Regions from separate parts of the Vibrio sp. KUL78 genome, predicted to be linked through region 2. Evidence: predicted binding sites of a transcription regulator. Region 2 holds the regulator's gene; the other holds the start of a gene.
The links. Region 2 encodes PurR, which represses purine synthesis genes. Its sites were predicted from a motif close to TNANGNAAACGTTTNCNTNA; they were not measured.
Positions count from the first base shown of each region.

Region 1: a site for PurR is predicted at 3,838-3,857, ahead of folD (bifunctional methylenetetrahydrofolate dehydrogenase/methenyltetrahydrofolate cyclohydrolase FolD). Genes of this name have one in related genera too.

Region 1 covers NZ_AP045837.1:796,449-804,078, reverse strand. Annotated here, with positions in the region: gene AC6I8Y_RS03920 (SPFH domain-containing protein) at 1-144, shown strand, start outside; gene AC6I8Y_RS03915 (NfeD family protein) at 141-593, shown strand; gene AC6I8Y_RS03910 (DEAD/DEAH box helicase) at 625-1,821, opposite strand; gene AC6I8Y_RS03905 (hypothetical protein) at 1,901-2,782, opposite strand; gene AC6I8Y_RS03900 (DUF1007 family protein) at 2,772-3,395, opposite strand; tRNA gene AC6I8Y_RS03895 (tRNA-Arg) at 3,647-3,723, opposite strand; gene folD (bifunctional methylenetetrahydrofolate dehydrogenase/methenyltetrahydrofolate cyclohydrolase FolD) at 3,929-4,792, shown strand; gene AC6I8Y_RS03885 (HPr family phosphocarrier protein) at 5,014-5,265, shown strand; gene AC6I8Y_RS03880 (lytic murein transglycosylase) at 5,335-6,312, opposite strand; gene AC6I8Y_RS03875 (YcgL domain-containing protein) at 6,337-6,612, opposite strand; gene minC (septum site-determining protein MinC) at 6,829-7,491, shown strand; gene minD (septum site-determining protein MinD) at 7,512-7,630, shown strand, end outside.
Region 2 covers NZ_AP045837.1:1,140,253-1,147,882, reverse strand. Annotated here, with positions in the region: gene elyC (envelope biogenesis factor ElyC) at 1-123, shown strand, start outside; gene AC6I8Y_RS05605 (Ig-like domain-containing protein) at 197-2,767, opposite strand; gene torR (two-component system response regulator TorR) at 3,042-3,752, opposite strand; gene torD (molecular chaperone TorD) at 4,034-4,687, shown strand; gene purR (HTH-type transcriptional repressor PurR) at 5,024-6,028, shown strand; cyclic di-GMP riboswitch class I at 6,207-6,295, shown strand; gene AC6I8Y_RS05585 (TfoX/Sxy family DNA transformation protein) at 6,413-7,003, shown strand; gene AC6I8Y_RS05580 (TVP38/TMEM64 family protein) at 7,122-7,630, shown strand, end outside.

The DNA of each region.
Region 1 (7,630 bases), 340 kb from region 2:
GATGCGCTGAAATCTATCGGGCAAGCTGAAAATGGCAAGATCATTATGCTACCACTAGAAGCAACGGGGCTAATGGGATCCATCGCTGGCGTTGCCGAGATGTTTAATCAGTCCAAAGCAAGCAACAAAGAGGATAAAGCGTGATTGAATTACTCAGCCAAGTTAACTACTGGCACTGGTTAGCACTAGGATTACTTCTGCTTTGCGGTGAACTGCTTGGCACGGCTGGGTATATGTTGTGGCTTGGTATCTCCGCGATGCTGGTCGGTATCGTGTTGGCGTTTGTTCCTATCAGCTGGCAGCTACAATGGGTGAGCTTTGGTGTATTCGCTCTCGCACTCACCTGGCTCTGGTGGCGTAAGCAGCACAAGGTAGATAAACGCTCCGATCAACAGCGAGACCTTAACCAAAAAGACAAACAGCTTCTCGGTCAAACGACCATTTTAGAAGAAGATATCAACCGCGGAAAATGCCGTATCAAACTTGGCGACACCTCGTGGTCAGCTTACAGTGACCAGCCTTTGCCTTCAGGCACTATGGTCAAAGTGATAGATGTTGATGGTATTACGCTTCTTATCGAGAAAGTAGATTAAAAAAAATCCCCTGACACATCAGGGGATTTTTTTATTTGTCTTGAGCTTCACGCTTGTGCTTCGGCACATAGTTCAGAATAGAAATAGGTACCGGTTTTCTCGGGATGAAACCCTCAATCTCGACGCGCTCTAGAAGGTGTCCTAGTCGACTTTCAATCATACATAGATTCTTAAAGTTATCTTTAGACACCAGAGACACCGCTTCACCTGCAGCATTAGCGCGACCGGTACGACCGATTCGATGCACATACTCATCGGCAGGATACGGTAGATCATAGTTGATAACGACCGGCAGGTTCTCAATATCAATACCGCGAGCGGCAACACCCGTTGCGACTAAGTATTGGATCTCTCCTGCTTTAAACGACTCAATCAGTTGTTGACGAACCTTCTGATTACGCCCACTGTGGAAAGCTTCCGCTGCAATGCCGCGTTTCTCTAGTTGGCTAACAAGTTTGGCCGCACCATGTTTAGTCTCGATAAAAATCAACGCCTGCTTCCAATCGTTAGTTTGCAACATGTGGCTAAGTAACGAAGACTTCATATCTTTATCGACAGTCACGATCCACTGCTTAATGTTGCTTTTCGAGGCACTATGCTTTGTAATCGAAATCTCTTCCGGATCGCGAATAGCCGATCTCGCTAACTCTCTAACTGGATTCGAAAGCGTGGCAGAGAACAAAAGGTTCTGTGCGTCTTCTGGTACGCGAGCGATGATTTTGTTGATCGCATCGATAAAGCCCATATCAAGCATCTTATCGGCTTCATCCAGCACTAAAACTTGCAGCTCATCAAAATGAATAGCGCGCTGACCGTAAAGGTCAATCAAACGACCCGGCGTGGCCACAACAATATCTACACCATCAATCAGAGCTTGCTTCTGCGGCGCGTAATCAACACCACCAAACATGGCCATCGACTTAAGTGGTAAATGTTGTGCGTAAGCCTCAATGCTTTGATTAACCTGCAGTGCGAGTTCACGGGTTGGAGTGAGGATAATCGCACGCGCGCGTTTCTTACGCTGCGTTTCACCTTGGCTCAGCATTTCAAGAATTGGCAAAACAAAGCTTGCGGTTTTACCCGTGCCAGTTTGCGCCGCCGCAATCAGGTTTTCACCTTTTAGGACAATCGGGATCGCTTTCGTTTGAATCGTGGTTGGCTTTTGGTAGCCAAGCGATGCTACTGCATCAAGTATAGGTTGGCTTAAGCCGAGTTTAGAAAAAGACATCACGAGTTCTCTTTATCAAGATGAAGACCCGCGCATTCTATAGAGCTTGAGATTGATGCACAATGTTATTGACGCTTAATCACAATATCGGCGAGATCTGCAGATGACCCGTGGTCCAAAATACCCACCCTACCAGTAAATAAAACGTCGCCAGCAAAACTCGTTTGCTGGCATCGCGCCAGAAACAGCGCTGCGGCGCTTGTGTCGATACTGAAAAACGCTCAGAGGAGTAATCCAGCACTTTACGACTGGTAAAGACCACAACGACTAAAGCGAGAAAGCTTCCCAAAAAACTGCAAACAACAAGTGCTGCGGCCAAGCTCCAATCAAACCAAAGCAACGTAAATAGCGCGATGAGCGACGTGCTGGTGCACGGTCTAAGTCCATACAAAAGAAGCCCTACTCGCGACGACTGTTCGCTAGGAGTACTAGTGGCCACCTTCGCATCGGAGCGAAGCCACTGCTTTATTAATGCCACGATGAGCAATACTAATAAGTATCCACCAAATAGCATCATGGCTATGCCAACCCATTGATTGATAGAAGATACGTAGCCGAGTGACTGTCGATAGCCTAACGATAATACTTGGTTCGCGGCAATCACGACGCCTGCAGTGACCACACCTTGCATCACATTAAGTAGCAAGCAAGTACCGACAATCTTTGACTTGCTCACCGACTCTGCTGATACAAGAAAAACCACCGCACTTTTGCCATGTCCTGGTCCAAGAGAATGAACAAATCCGTAGATAAAAGTGAACAAACACGTCAATACTAGAGCCGTTCTGTCTCCCGTATCAATAAGGTCGAAATAGTCAGATAGCCCTGAAAGCAACGTTCTTTGCGTGGTGACTAGGTACTGCGTGATAACATTCAGTTCGTTCACAACGCTTGCCACCACTATCAGTAAGAGTACGGTAGCAACAAAAAGTCCCCAACGCTGCTTTGAACTACGAACCACAGGACAGACTCACTCTTTGGCTAAAGTGACTACCGAGATCATCATCACCAACATCATCTACACCAAGCGACATGGCATAATCAATGATGTCTTGCGAAGGTGTTGGCGTGGTCAACTCATACTGACAGTGTGGATTGAGGCTTTCCCCCAACGAAATAGTCGATCGATTTTCCCAAGAAATATCGATGTAATAAGTGTTATCAAACACTTGGATATCCAACTCTTCCTTGGTCAAATCTACGTTTCTTGATAACGGCAGGGTAAAGTTCAGCACTATTCGCCGCCCTTGCCTGCTCAGTGAATACACTTCAGGAAGTCGAAACTTAAGTGGTGCGTTATCCGCATACAGGTAGGTAAAGTAGTGAGTATTCAACAGATTCCGCATCAATCTTAACGCTTCTTTGTGAGCACTCTCCTCATTATCAAAAACCGAGAAATCCCCATCAAGCGCATACGCACTTGAGAATGGGTCAAAGGTCCACGTCATCGTCAAACTCTCCACTTCAGTGCCGTCACCGTTAACTTGCAATTCATTGCCTATCCATGAATGAGGGTGTGCGTGAGAGGAGACAGAGAAAAGCACAAGGAGCAGTAAAGAAAAATAACGCCGCATAGAATGAATCTCTTGAAATTAGAGCAGTGCTGTCATGTAAGCACTAGGATAATTCAAACAATTGTTATGTTATATCATTCCAATAATAACGGTGAAACATTGATATTGTCAGAAGATGCTAATCGTTCTTAAAGCAAGGTGGTTTCGGTTAAGTGCGACGAATAAACGACAAATACGCAATAGTGATGTTGGTTTTAATTGGTAATGAGGTCGACTTGAGAAAGTCTGAAAGAGAATAAAGAGGGGGAGAATGGCACGCCCTGTAGGATTCGAACCTACGACCACATCCTTAGAAGGGACGTGCTCTATCCAGCTGAGCTAAGGGCGCGCTACAGGGAAAGGATTATACGAGTTAGGAGAGGTAAATCAATGGCTTTATTGCCTAGAGCGGTTTAAACGCCCAAAAAAAAGTCAACATATCAGCAAAAGATGAAAAACCCACCGATGCAAACGTTTGCGTTGTAGCTTTTGAAATAGTTTTCTGGGACAATGCACACAAAAATAACAGTCAATTAACTTTCTCAAGGAAAATTATGTCTGCTCAAAACATTGATGGGAAACTCATTTCTCAAACTGTACGCTCAGAAGTTGCCGCTCGTGTTAAAGCGAGAACGGATGCTGGACTTCGAGCGCCGGGGTTAGCGGTTGTATTAGTGGGTGAAGACCCAGCCTCGCAAGTTTATGTGGGTAGCAAACGCCGTGCGTGTGAAGAAGTTGGTTTTGTTTCTAAGTCGTATGACTTGCCTGCTAGCGCAACAGAAGAACAGCTTCTGAGCCTTGTTGACGAACTGAATAATGACCCTGAAGTCGATGGCATCTTGGTACAGCTACCATTGCCTGCAGGTATCGACACGACGCATGTACTAGAGCGCATCATTCCAGAAAAAGATGTCGATGGCTTCCACCCTTATAATGTGGGTCGACTAGCACAGCGCATTCCTAAGCTACGCTCGTGCACGCCAAAAGGCATTATCACTCTCCTTGATCGTTACAACATTCAACTTCGTGGTAAACACGCTGTGATTGTGGGTGCATCGAACATTGTTGGTCGCCCTATGACGCTAGAGCTATTACTGGCTGGCTGCACAACGACCACATGCCACCGATTCACTAAAGACCTCGAAAGCCATGTACGCCAAGCTGACGTGGTCGTTGTCGCAGTGGGTAAACCAAACTTTGTTCCTGGTCACTGGATCAAGAAAGGCGCTGTTGTGGTCGATGTAGGTATCAACCGTTTGGAAAATGGCACCTTGGTTGGCGACGTTGAGTACGATGTCGCAAAAGAAAACGCGAGCTTCATTACTCCAGTTCCTGGCGGTGTTGGCCCAATGACGGTAGCGAGTCTGATTGAGAATACTATGATTGCTTGTGAGCAATTTCATACCGCTAAAAAGTAATCTTATTGAGTAAGGGAGTTCGCTCCCTTACCATTCCCCCACCTCTTGTCGCACACTCTTTCCTCTTTACAATCATACAGATAACGTTAACCCCCTCTCATTTTGTACTGATACTTTCCTACCTATTAGCAACTTTACTTCTTCGTCACAGATTTCAAACCACATGTTCGGTACAAACAACCTCATAAGCGAATCAATCGAATAACAAGGAGATGTACCCTATGTATAAGAAAAACGCATTGATCACAGCAGAGAGCGGCTTACACACAAGGCCGGCAGCGCAGTTCGTTAAAGAAGCGAAAAAGTACTCAGAAGATATCGAGATCGTCTCTAAGGGAAAGACGGCTACGGCTAAGAATTTGTTCAAGTTGCAGACATTGCAGCTTGTTAAAGGCACTGAAGTGACGGTTCAGTCATCCAACAGGCAAGCTGTTGATGAACTGGCAAGCTTTTTGGAGAAAGTGACCGGCTAGCAGATAGTAAAACTAAGCGCCCATGCACGCGGCCTGAGTGCATGGGCGCTTTTTCATTTTATGTAGACGTTAATCCATCGCGATTCGGTCAGCAAGGTGGCTGACAGCCAAAGCGAAGTAATACGAACGATTCCACTTCATCAACACGTTATAGTTGTTATATACCAAATAAACTCGACCATTCTCGTCATCAGGCATGATAAGCCAAGCTTTAATGTCTTCATCAAGCTGAGGCAGTGGGCGACCATCGTATCTTGTCACACCGAGCTTGCTCCACTCTTGCAAGAACTTGCCTTTTTCAGGATCGCGCCCCTGAAGCTCAGGAGAAAACCCTTTAGGAACTTTGACTTGTCGTCCCCAAGTGTATTGATCATCCCAGCCAGATTTCGCTAAGTAGTTAGCGGTTGATGCGAAGACATCGGCTTCGCTGTCCCAGATATCTTTCTTGCCATCACCATTACCATCAGCGGCAAAGTTCAGGAACGAGCTCGGCATGAACTGGCTTTGTCCCATTGCGCCAGCCCAGGACCCTTTCATGTCTTCAGGTGCGATATGACCTTGTTCTAGAATGGTCAGTGCCGCTAGAGCCTCACTGCGGAAGAAGGCTTCTCTTCGTCCTTCATACGCCATGGTTGATAGCGCATCGATCACTCGATAGTTACCAGTAAAGCGACCAAAGTTACTTTCAACGCCCCACAATGCGACGATAAAGCGCGGCTGGACGCCATACTCGTCGCCAATACGTTTCAGCTCTGCGTAATGTTTGTTGTGAAGCTCTTTCGCTTGCTTTACTTTCCAATCCGGCACTGCTCTTGGTATGTACTCATCCAAGGTCAGTCTTTTCTCAGGCTGGTTACGGTCGGCTTTCACCGCTCTGGGCTTGTATTCCACACCAGCAAAGGCCTCTGTTAAGATTTGCTCAGAGATTCCTTGCTCTCGAGCCTCTTGCTTGAGACCCGCGACATATTCCTCGAAGGATTCCTTTTGTTGCGCGACTGCGCTTGTGGCTAGGCTTGCCCCTAGCATCACTGACAATATCTTTTTCACCGTGCCCTCCCCTGAGCAGTCGGATTATTTCTGTTGAGCTTTCTGCTCTTTGTATTTATCCAGTAAGTTTTCTGGCGGTGGTGGTAATTGTAAGAAAAAGCCCTCTTCGTTAATCGAGGTTTTGACCTTCTCAACATCGACCAACGCCAGTGTACGGCCAGCAAGGTTAACCACCATGACAAACTGAGGTCTGCCAAACATGTCCATCAACGCTTCTGGTACTGGAGTGAAGTCGTCTTTCTTTGCGATGTACAGGTATGCCCCGTCTTTTTTAGTGCTTTTATAGATTGAACAAAGCATGGTTGTATCTCTTATCGTTACGTATCTTCTCAAGTAGAAGAAATAATTCGGTTAGTTTATGGAAAATTGAGAGTTAATTATCCATTTGAGAGCAAGATAGCTTGCTGTATCTAATGTTGAAATATAACATGATTATTCCCAAGTAACCTCTAGATACGGTTACATTGGCATAACCTAATCAATAGCAATGTCATTGGCACAAGGATTTGATCATCAATGTCTCAATCCCCAGATCTGAAAGGCAGTAGCTTCACCTTATCGGTGTTGCATCTTTCTGACAACGATGTTTCCAAAGCGGTTCAATTTTTACAACAAAAAGTCTCTCAAGCCCCGACATTTTTCGCCTCGGCACCCGTGGTGATCAATGTTAGCCAAGTAGATGGCGATATTAACTTTATCGACCTAAAGCTGGGCGTAGAAGAGATAGGTATGATTCCCGTTGGCATTACTGGCTGCCAAGATAAGCGACTGCAAAACCTTGCGTCAGAAGCAGGGTTTGCGGTCATGACGGCCAGTAAAGCACCTTCTCAAGCCCCTGCCAAAATGGAGCCAACCAAAATTGTCCGCAACCCAGTTCGCTCTGGGCAACAAATCTATGCCAAAAACAGTGACCTTGTCATATTAAGCCATGTGAGTGCGGGCGCCGAAGTTATCGCCGATGGCACCATTCATATCCATGGCACATTACGAGGCAGAGCAATCGCAGGAGCGAGTGGCTCACGCGATGCAAAAATTCTCTGCAACGACTTACAAGCTGAACTAGTCTCCATAGCAGGAAACTACTGGCTCAGCGATCAGATTGAACGTGAATACTGGGGTAAAAAGGTGCTATTCGGCATGACCGATGACCAACTCGATTTCGAGATCCTCACGATTTAGAATTTAAAGGAAAACAATTAATGGCACGCATTATTGTGGTAACGTCGGGTAAAGGCGGCGTAGGTAAGACGACCTCGAGCGCGGCAATCGCGTCAGGACTGGCACTAAAAGGCAAGAAAACGGCCGTTATCGACTTCGA
Region 2 (7,630 bases):
GAAAGTGTAGAACCTACACAACTGGAACAAGATGAGTTAGAACAGCAGCTCGCACCTCAGGAAACGCAGGATGACACTTCCGCTGTCTCTGAAGCAGATTCGACGATCTCAGGTGCCAGCTAAACCATCAGGTGACAACCAAACCCGGTTAAAAAAGACCTCATCATTGGATGAGGTCTTTTGCTATTGAAAACAGCTACTTGGCATTTAGCTGATTCAGCTTTGCTTTCACTGGAACAGAAAAATTAAAGCCATCATGCTGATCCCAATTGATCGACCATGTCATCACTCCACCAAACTTTGGTGATGCTTGAGTAGGTACGATAGAGCCACAACGACTTAGGGAGATCATACAATCCAGTGCGTCTTCGATGTTAGCAATCGGTGCCTGTCCTGAGTTCGCTGAGCTTGGACCTGAAGGTAATCCAATGGCGACTTGATCATCACGCAGTGGCATAAATCGACTGCCGTCAGCTAACTCAAATCCCTCGGTAAGCATACGTGATGCCGCCACCATCATATCAACAGAACCCTCAGGCGCAGCGCCCGTCGTATAAGGATTGGCCAGCCCACCATTGTTGTATAACTGCACATGCAAAAGATCTAAGGTATCCCTTAATTGATCGATAAGGGGAATATAAGCGCCCCAAATGCCTGAGTAAGCGACCATTCCGCCTTGCACATAAGGATGTTCCGGAGCCATGGTAAGGTACATGTCGCCGCCCGTATTCGCTTCGATTGCTTTTAGTGCACGTGGCAAACGCGCTTGGATTTGACTGCCGTGGACGAGATTTGAGCCACTTTCGTAATCAACATCTAATCCATCAAATCCCCACTCATTGATGATCTCTGACAAACTCGAGACAAACGCAGTTTCATCCGCGTCTGTGTTCAGTGTGATGGTGCCTTCAGCGCCACCAAGCGACAGAACGATAATCTTACCTTCTGCTTGTAACTCTTTGATGTCTTGTTTGAACTGAACGGGATCTATCGGCGCACAGCTCGAGTAGATGTCACCATTGTAGAGATTAAAATGCACTGTACCATTACTGTTACGATCATTGTCAGCAAAAGCAATGTCGATAATGTCCCAGTCTTTCGACATTTGGTTAAGTGGAATTGGACAGCCCGCACCATTGACAAAGTTGTGCCAGTAGCCGATGAGCTTATGTTTCGGTTGGACTACAGATTTTGCCGACACGCCGACGCTAGCAGACGTCACCGTATTCCCTTGCAGATCCGTGCTGATGACACTCAGTTGATAGTTCCCTATGGTAGTTGGCGTCCAAGAGAACTGATACGGCGCCGTGGTGTCACCGTTGACCAAAAGACCATTAGCGTAGAGTTCAACCTTAGCCACCTCACTCTGCAAGGAGCTGACATTCGCATTCACAGTCACAACTTTGCCAATCGCGACGACATCACCAGAAGAAGGAGAGGTAATCGCTGCGACCATAGGTTGATCAGTCACTGATACCGTTGTGTTTAATTGATTGCTGTTACCTTCATTGTCAGTAGCAATGACCTTTAAATCTACAGAGCCCTGTCCCACTGCATTCCACGTCCATTGATAAGGTGATGCCGTCACTAAGCCTATTGACGTACCATTCACGAATGCCTCAGCATCGGCAACTGTTCCATCTAGATCCTCAATATTCGCAAGGATAGTGATATCACTTCCTAGCAGAACCGTTTCGCCCTCTACCGGTGAAATAAGTTCAATATTTGGTGCTGTCGCACAGGCACCCTGTCCACTCCAGGCATCTTGCCAGTACTGTCCAACGCCAGGCTCATAAGCCCATGCCGAGTCAGATGAACACCAGCCGCCAACAAGACATTGATAGAGCTCGCCATTGTTGACCACATTCTGCCCGGTTGCGTAGCTACTGCCAGCGATATAGGTTGTCGCACCTGAGCATTTGCCTCCTGCCGACGCTATGGCTTCAACCGTGATAACTTGCGACTGAGACATCGCGCCTTTATCGTCTGTCGCAACGGCTTGTATCGTATAGCTGCCTGCAGCAGGTGATATCCAATCCATGACCCAAGGAGCGACGGTCACAGACTTTTCTAGTGCACCATTGACACTAAATTCAACCTTGCTAATGGTACCATCCGAGTCTGAGGGCTCTGCGGCAAACTGGACACTTTCTCCTACCGAAACTCGAGTCTTCGAACTGGTCAAGGTAACGACTGGCGGCTGATTAGATGCGTCTACGACTGAGAATGTCTGAGCCGATTGTGTAGACGCACCTTTATCATCAATGGCTGTGACTACCAGCTCATAATTGCCACTTTCTGTGAACCAAGTTACTTGGTAGGGAGCGCTCGACAGCACTGCCAGTTGCGCCCCTTGCAGCTCAAATATCACCTCTCGAACTTCCCCATCACTGTCTTCGGCCAATGCAGAGAAGGTGACTTGGTTTCCTGAGGCTAACTGTGCGTTGGAGGCTGGAGAAGTAATCGTCACTGAGGGAGCAGCGTTTATGCCACCAGCATCACAGGCCCCTATTAGTGACCATTCTTGATAAGGTTCGGAGTGGTTAACAGGGTTAGCGTTAAGGTTCCACCAGTTCGCTTGGAACGCCGATGATTGCCATTGGACTTGAGCGCCACCGTTGTAGCTTGTGCCGTCGTCCCAAATGGGCAAACTGTCACACTGTACTGCCAAGCTTGGTGCAGAAAACAGTAAACTGGGGGTGAGCATCAGCGACAAATTCACTGACCGTTTAAATATTGGAATAGAGCCTAATTGTAGCTTGGTCATGGAAAATCCTTTTGTTGAACCAAAGAATGTCGTTGCCAATCAATGCTGCCCAATCGAAGCAGTTCAACGGAAACGACGCCACTATCAAACTAGCTCAGGTTTATAGAGTCTTTTTCCGACTCAGAAAGCACCGACTTCTCACGCGAGTCAGTTAACAAAAATAGTTACAAGTTGCATATACAACGACCAGGTATCTCTACATTGCTCCCATAAAAAAGCTCCAGCTATCAAAGAGACAACTGGAGCATTTTCTATCACTACACGCTAGCCGACTTTAATCACCAGCAAACATGTAGCCCTCGCCATGGACAGTGATAAATATCTGTGGATTCTTTGGATCGGATTCCATCTTGGCACGCATGCGACGGATAAGAACATCAATGGTTCTATCGTTTGGCGCATCAACTCGATGACTGATCATATTGAGGATACGCTCACGGCTCAGAACTTGATTTGGATACGTTGAGAGTGCAACTAACAATTCATATTCAGCCTTGGTCAGTTTTACAGGGTCGCCATTATTCGTCAATGAACGACGCTGCTTATCGAACGTCCATTCACCAAAGTGAACCACATGCTCGTTTTGCACTGACTCTTCAAGTACTGGCTGTTTGCGCGCTAGTGAAATACGCCACAATAGGTTTTTTACTCGCACTAACAGTTCGCGTAGCTCAAACGGCTTAGTGACATAGTCGTCTGCCCCCATCTCAAGGCCAACAATACGGTCAATACTATCGGTGCGACCGGTCACCAAAATGATTCCAATGTCTGACTGACTTCTTAACTCTCTTGTCAGCATCAAACCATCTTCACCAGGGAGGTTAATATCTAACATAACGAGATCGATACTGGATTCTTCCAGCACCTGACGCATCGTCTGACCATCTTCAGCTTCGCTAACCAAGTAGCCTTCATTTTCGAAGTAACCAGCCAGCTTACTGCGAGTGACTACGTCATCTTCTACAACCAAAACGTGATATTTCATCTGTGGTTTCTCAATCTTGTCATGACAGGGACATTCTATTCATAAACATTCACAATTCTAGTCTACATCCCCTCATAGGCATGGAAACCTTACTATTTTTTGATTCAAAACAACCAAAACGATTGCGTCTCATATGCAACGAATACTCGAGTCAACTTACCCTTAAAGCAATTAATTTTTGTCTTATTTTTTCATAAGTTAACTCAATTCTTCACACAACAAGTTATTGCTATTCATCTTTATTGGCTAAAATAGAGTTATCATTTTTGGAGATTATTCAAATGCAAGAAATCAAAGCATTTAATGAGCAACGCGCAGAAATCTATTGGTGGCTTTCAAGCCTATTCGCTGCGGAGCTCACTGATGATGAACTCAACAAATACCACAGCCCTGAAATTCGCTCTTTCTTATCTGGCTTAGGAGAAAACCCTTCCCTAAAAGAACCCATTCAGGTCTTTACAGAGTCCTTGAACCGCCTTCAAGTCAGAGAAGACGCACAATTAGAGCTTTCTGCCGATTTTTGCGATCTATTTTTAAAGTCGGACAAGCACGGCGCACTGCCTTATGCCTCTATGTATATTGGTAAGTCTGGTCTTTTAAATGATCAACCTGCACAAGATATGGCAGATCTTTTAGCTAAGCACAATGTAGCAGTGAATAAGGACTTAAATGAGCCAGCGGATCACCTCGCGATCGAGCTAGATTTCCTAGGCAACTTAATCATTCGCTCCAATGAGCTTGAAGCTGAGGCACATATGAACGATGCGCTGCACGAGCAAGCAGAGTTCATCAAGAACTACTTGATGACATGGCTACCTCAGTTTGTTGCGAAATGCCAAACTAACGACGAGTTTGGGTTTTATGCCTCTGCCGCTAAACTACTCGAAGCATTCTGCCAACTTGACTACACCTACCTAGAGGGTGAGCAAGACTAGCCAACCTAAAGCGCAAATCACTTGCATCACATCTGTGAGAATTAATTTGCGCTTTAGTTATAAATTTATTGGATAAGTCATTGCCAGCGCTCAAACCTAAGTCTACAATCCGCCGTTTAAATGCAAATGCCCTTGGCATTCAACGCGGACTTGTGTCCAAAAACACCTGTTGAAATCTACGCTCTGAGCTTTTTTCGCCGTGGCTTGCATGCAACTTTCGGTTTTCGCAGCCAAATACTATGTTTACAACAACATAGCGTTATATGTTTGCAAAGACCACTATACTTGAAGCGGTACCAACGTTAATTATCAAGCCGCGACTAATAGGATATCACTATGGCAACTATTAAAGATGTCGCCCGCCTTGCAGGCGTTTCAACGACCACAGTATCCCACGTTATTAATAAGACTCGCTTTGTTGCTGAAGCAACTCAAGAAAAAGTGATGGCGGCGGTCGACGAACTCAACTACGCACCAAGCGCCGTTGCACGTAGCTTAAAATGCAACTCAACAAAAACCATCGGTATGTTAGTGACTCAATCAACTAACCTGTTCTTTTCAGAGGTTATCGATGGTGTTGAGAGCTACTGCTACCGCCAAGGCTACACGCTGATCCTATGTAACACTGGTGGCGTGTATGAAAAGCAACGCGATTACATTCGCATGCTGGCAGAGAAGCGCGTGGATGGCATCCTCGTGATGTGCTCTGATCTTACCGAAGAGCTGCTAGAGATGCTTGATCGTCACGCCGACATTCCTAAAGTTATCATGGACTGGGGCCCAGAAAGCTCACAAGCGGACAAGATCATCGATAACTCTGAAGAAGGCGGTTATCTGGCAACGAAGTTCCTGATCGAAAAAGGTCACACGGATATTGCCTGCCTGAGTGGCCATCTAGAAAAAGCCGTGTGCCAAGAGCGTATCATCGGTTACAAACGTGCCCTTGCTGAAGCAGGTATCGAGATGAAAGACGATCGTATTCTTGAAGGCAACTTCGAATGCGATACAGCGGTTATCGCTGCTAACCGTATTGCTGCAATGGAAGACCGACCGACCGCTATCTTCTGTTTCAACGACACCATGGCGTTTGGCTTAATGAGTCGCCTGCAGCAACTGGGTGTGCGCGTACCGGAAGATATCTCTGTCATTGGATACGATAATATTGAGCTGGCTGAGTACTTCTCGCCACCTCTAACCACGGTTCACCAACCTAAACGTCGTGTGGGTAAAAACGCGTTTGAGATTCTATTAGAACGAATCAAAGATAAAGGTCATGAAAAGCGCATTTTCGAAATGCACCCAGAGATTGTTGAACGAGACTCTGTCAAAAGCCTTACATAGAGCTGACAAAAGTGCCTTTCTAGGCACTTTTTTTGAACCCCATTCAAGTTTTCTTCTCTCGATTGTTAGTTTTTTACGCACCCTCAAGCACAAATAACCCGCCATTATTTGAACCAACATCACATTTTTGCAACGGAGTAATCATAGGCTTATGTCGTTTTCATTTATTCTAATGAAGTCACGCACAGGGCAAACCATCTGAAAGGGTGGGACGCAAAGCCTCCGGCCTAAACCAATTTTTAATTGATAGGTAGCGGGGTTGCCGATGGCAAGGGGAGAAGACTCAGTTATGGCATATGCCTAACAGAGCTCTGACACCTGATTGCTATACTCTCGGACCTGATTCTGGTGACACAATCAATAACACCGAGAAAAGAATAAAGCATGGATAATCCTATACTAAAAAATTCAATGCAATTATTCGCTCAGCTTGGAAGAGTAAAGTCTCGCTCCATGTTTGGGGGATTTGGCATCTTCGTAGATGATACGATGTTTGCCTTAGCAGTGAATAACAAATTACATATCAGAACTAACCGTCAGACCGTATCCACCTTCAAAAAACTGGGTTACAAGCCTTATGTTTATAAAAAGCGTGGATTTCCCGTTGTTACTAAGTACTTCGCGTTACCTGAAGACTGTTGGCAAGATCAAGAAGGTATTCTCGATCACGCTAAACAGGCACTCGAGTTCGCGAAAACTGAGAAAGAGCAACAATCCGAAGCGAAACCTAATCGCCTGAAAGACCTTCCGAATCTTCGCCTTGCCACTGAGCGTATGCTCAAAAAAGCAGGCATTGAATCAGTGGTTGAACTTCAGGATCATGGTTCGGTTGAGGCTTTCAAGGCCATTCAGAGAACCCATTCAAGTACCGTAGGTTTAGAGCTTTTATGGGCTCTTGAAGGTGCGATAAATGGTACTCATTGGTCTGTGATTCCTCAGACTAAAAGAGATGAACTGGCTAGCTTAATTAATTAAGCTACGGTAATCTCGAGAAAAAATCAGCCTTATGGCTGATTTTTTTGTATTAGCTGAAAGGAAAAACATACTCATCCTTTCTACTACACTAATACTGAGTCATCAAAAGGATATCGTCATGAGCAAGAAGCTGATACTAGGATTGGTTTTGGTTGCTGTCGTCATTTACTTAGGCATCAACTTTGGTCAACACCTCACACTAGAAAACGCAAAAGCACAACAAGTAGCACTGAGTGAATACATCAATGAGAACTTCGTGGCTGCTGCCCTCACCTATTTCTTCGCTTACATAGCGATTACTGCATTCTCCGTTCCAGGCGCTGCCGTGGTTACCTTACTTGGCGCTGCACTGTTTGGCTTTTGGACTAGTTTACTGCTTGTTTCATTTGCGAGTACCATAGGCGCTACATTGGCATTCTTGAGCAGTCGCTTCCTACTTCGCGATTGGGTACAAAGTAAGTTCGGTTCGAAACTTGAGACGATCAATAAAGGTGTCGAAAAAGACGGTGCTTTCTATCTATTTTCTCTAAGACTCATTCCTGTGTTCCCATTTTTCTTGATTAACTTATTAATGGGTCTCACGCCAATTCGAATCTCTAAGTATTACTTGGTGAGTCAACTGGGCAT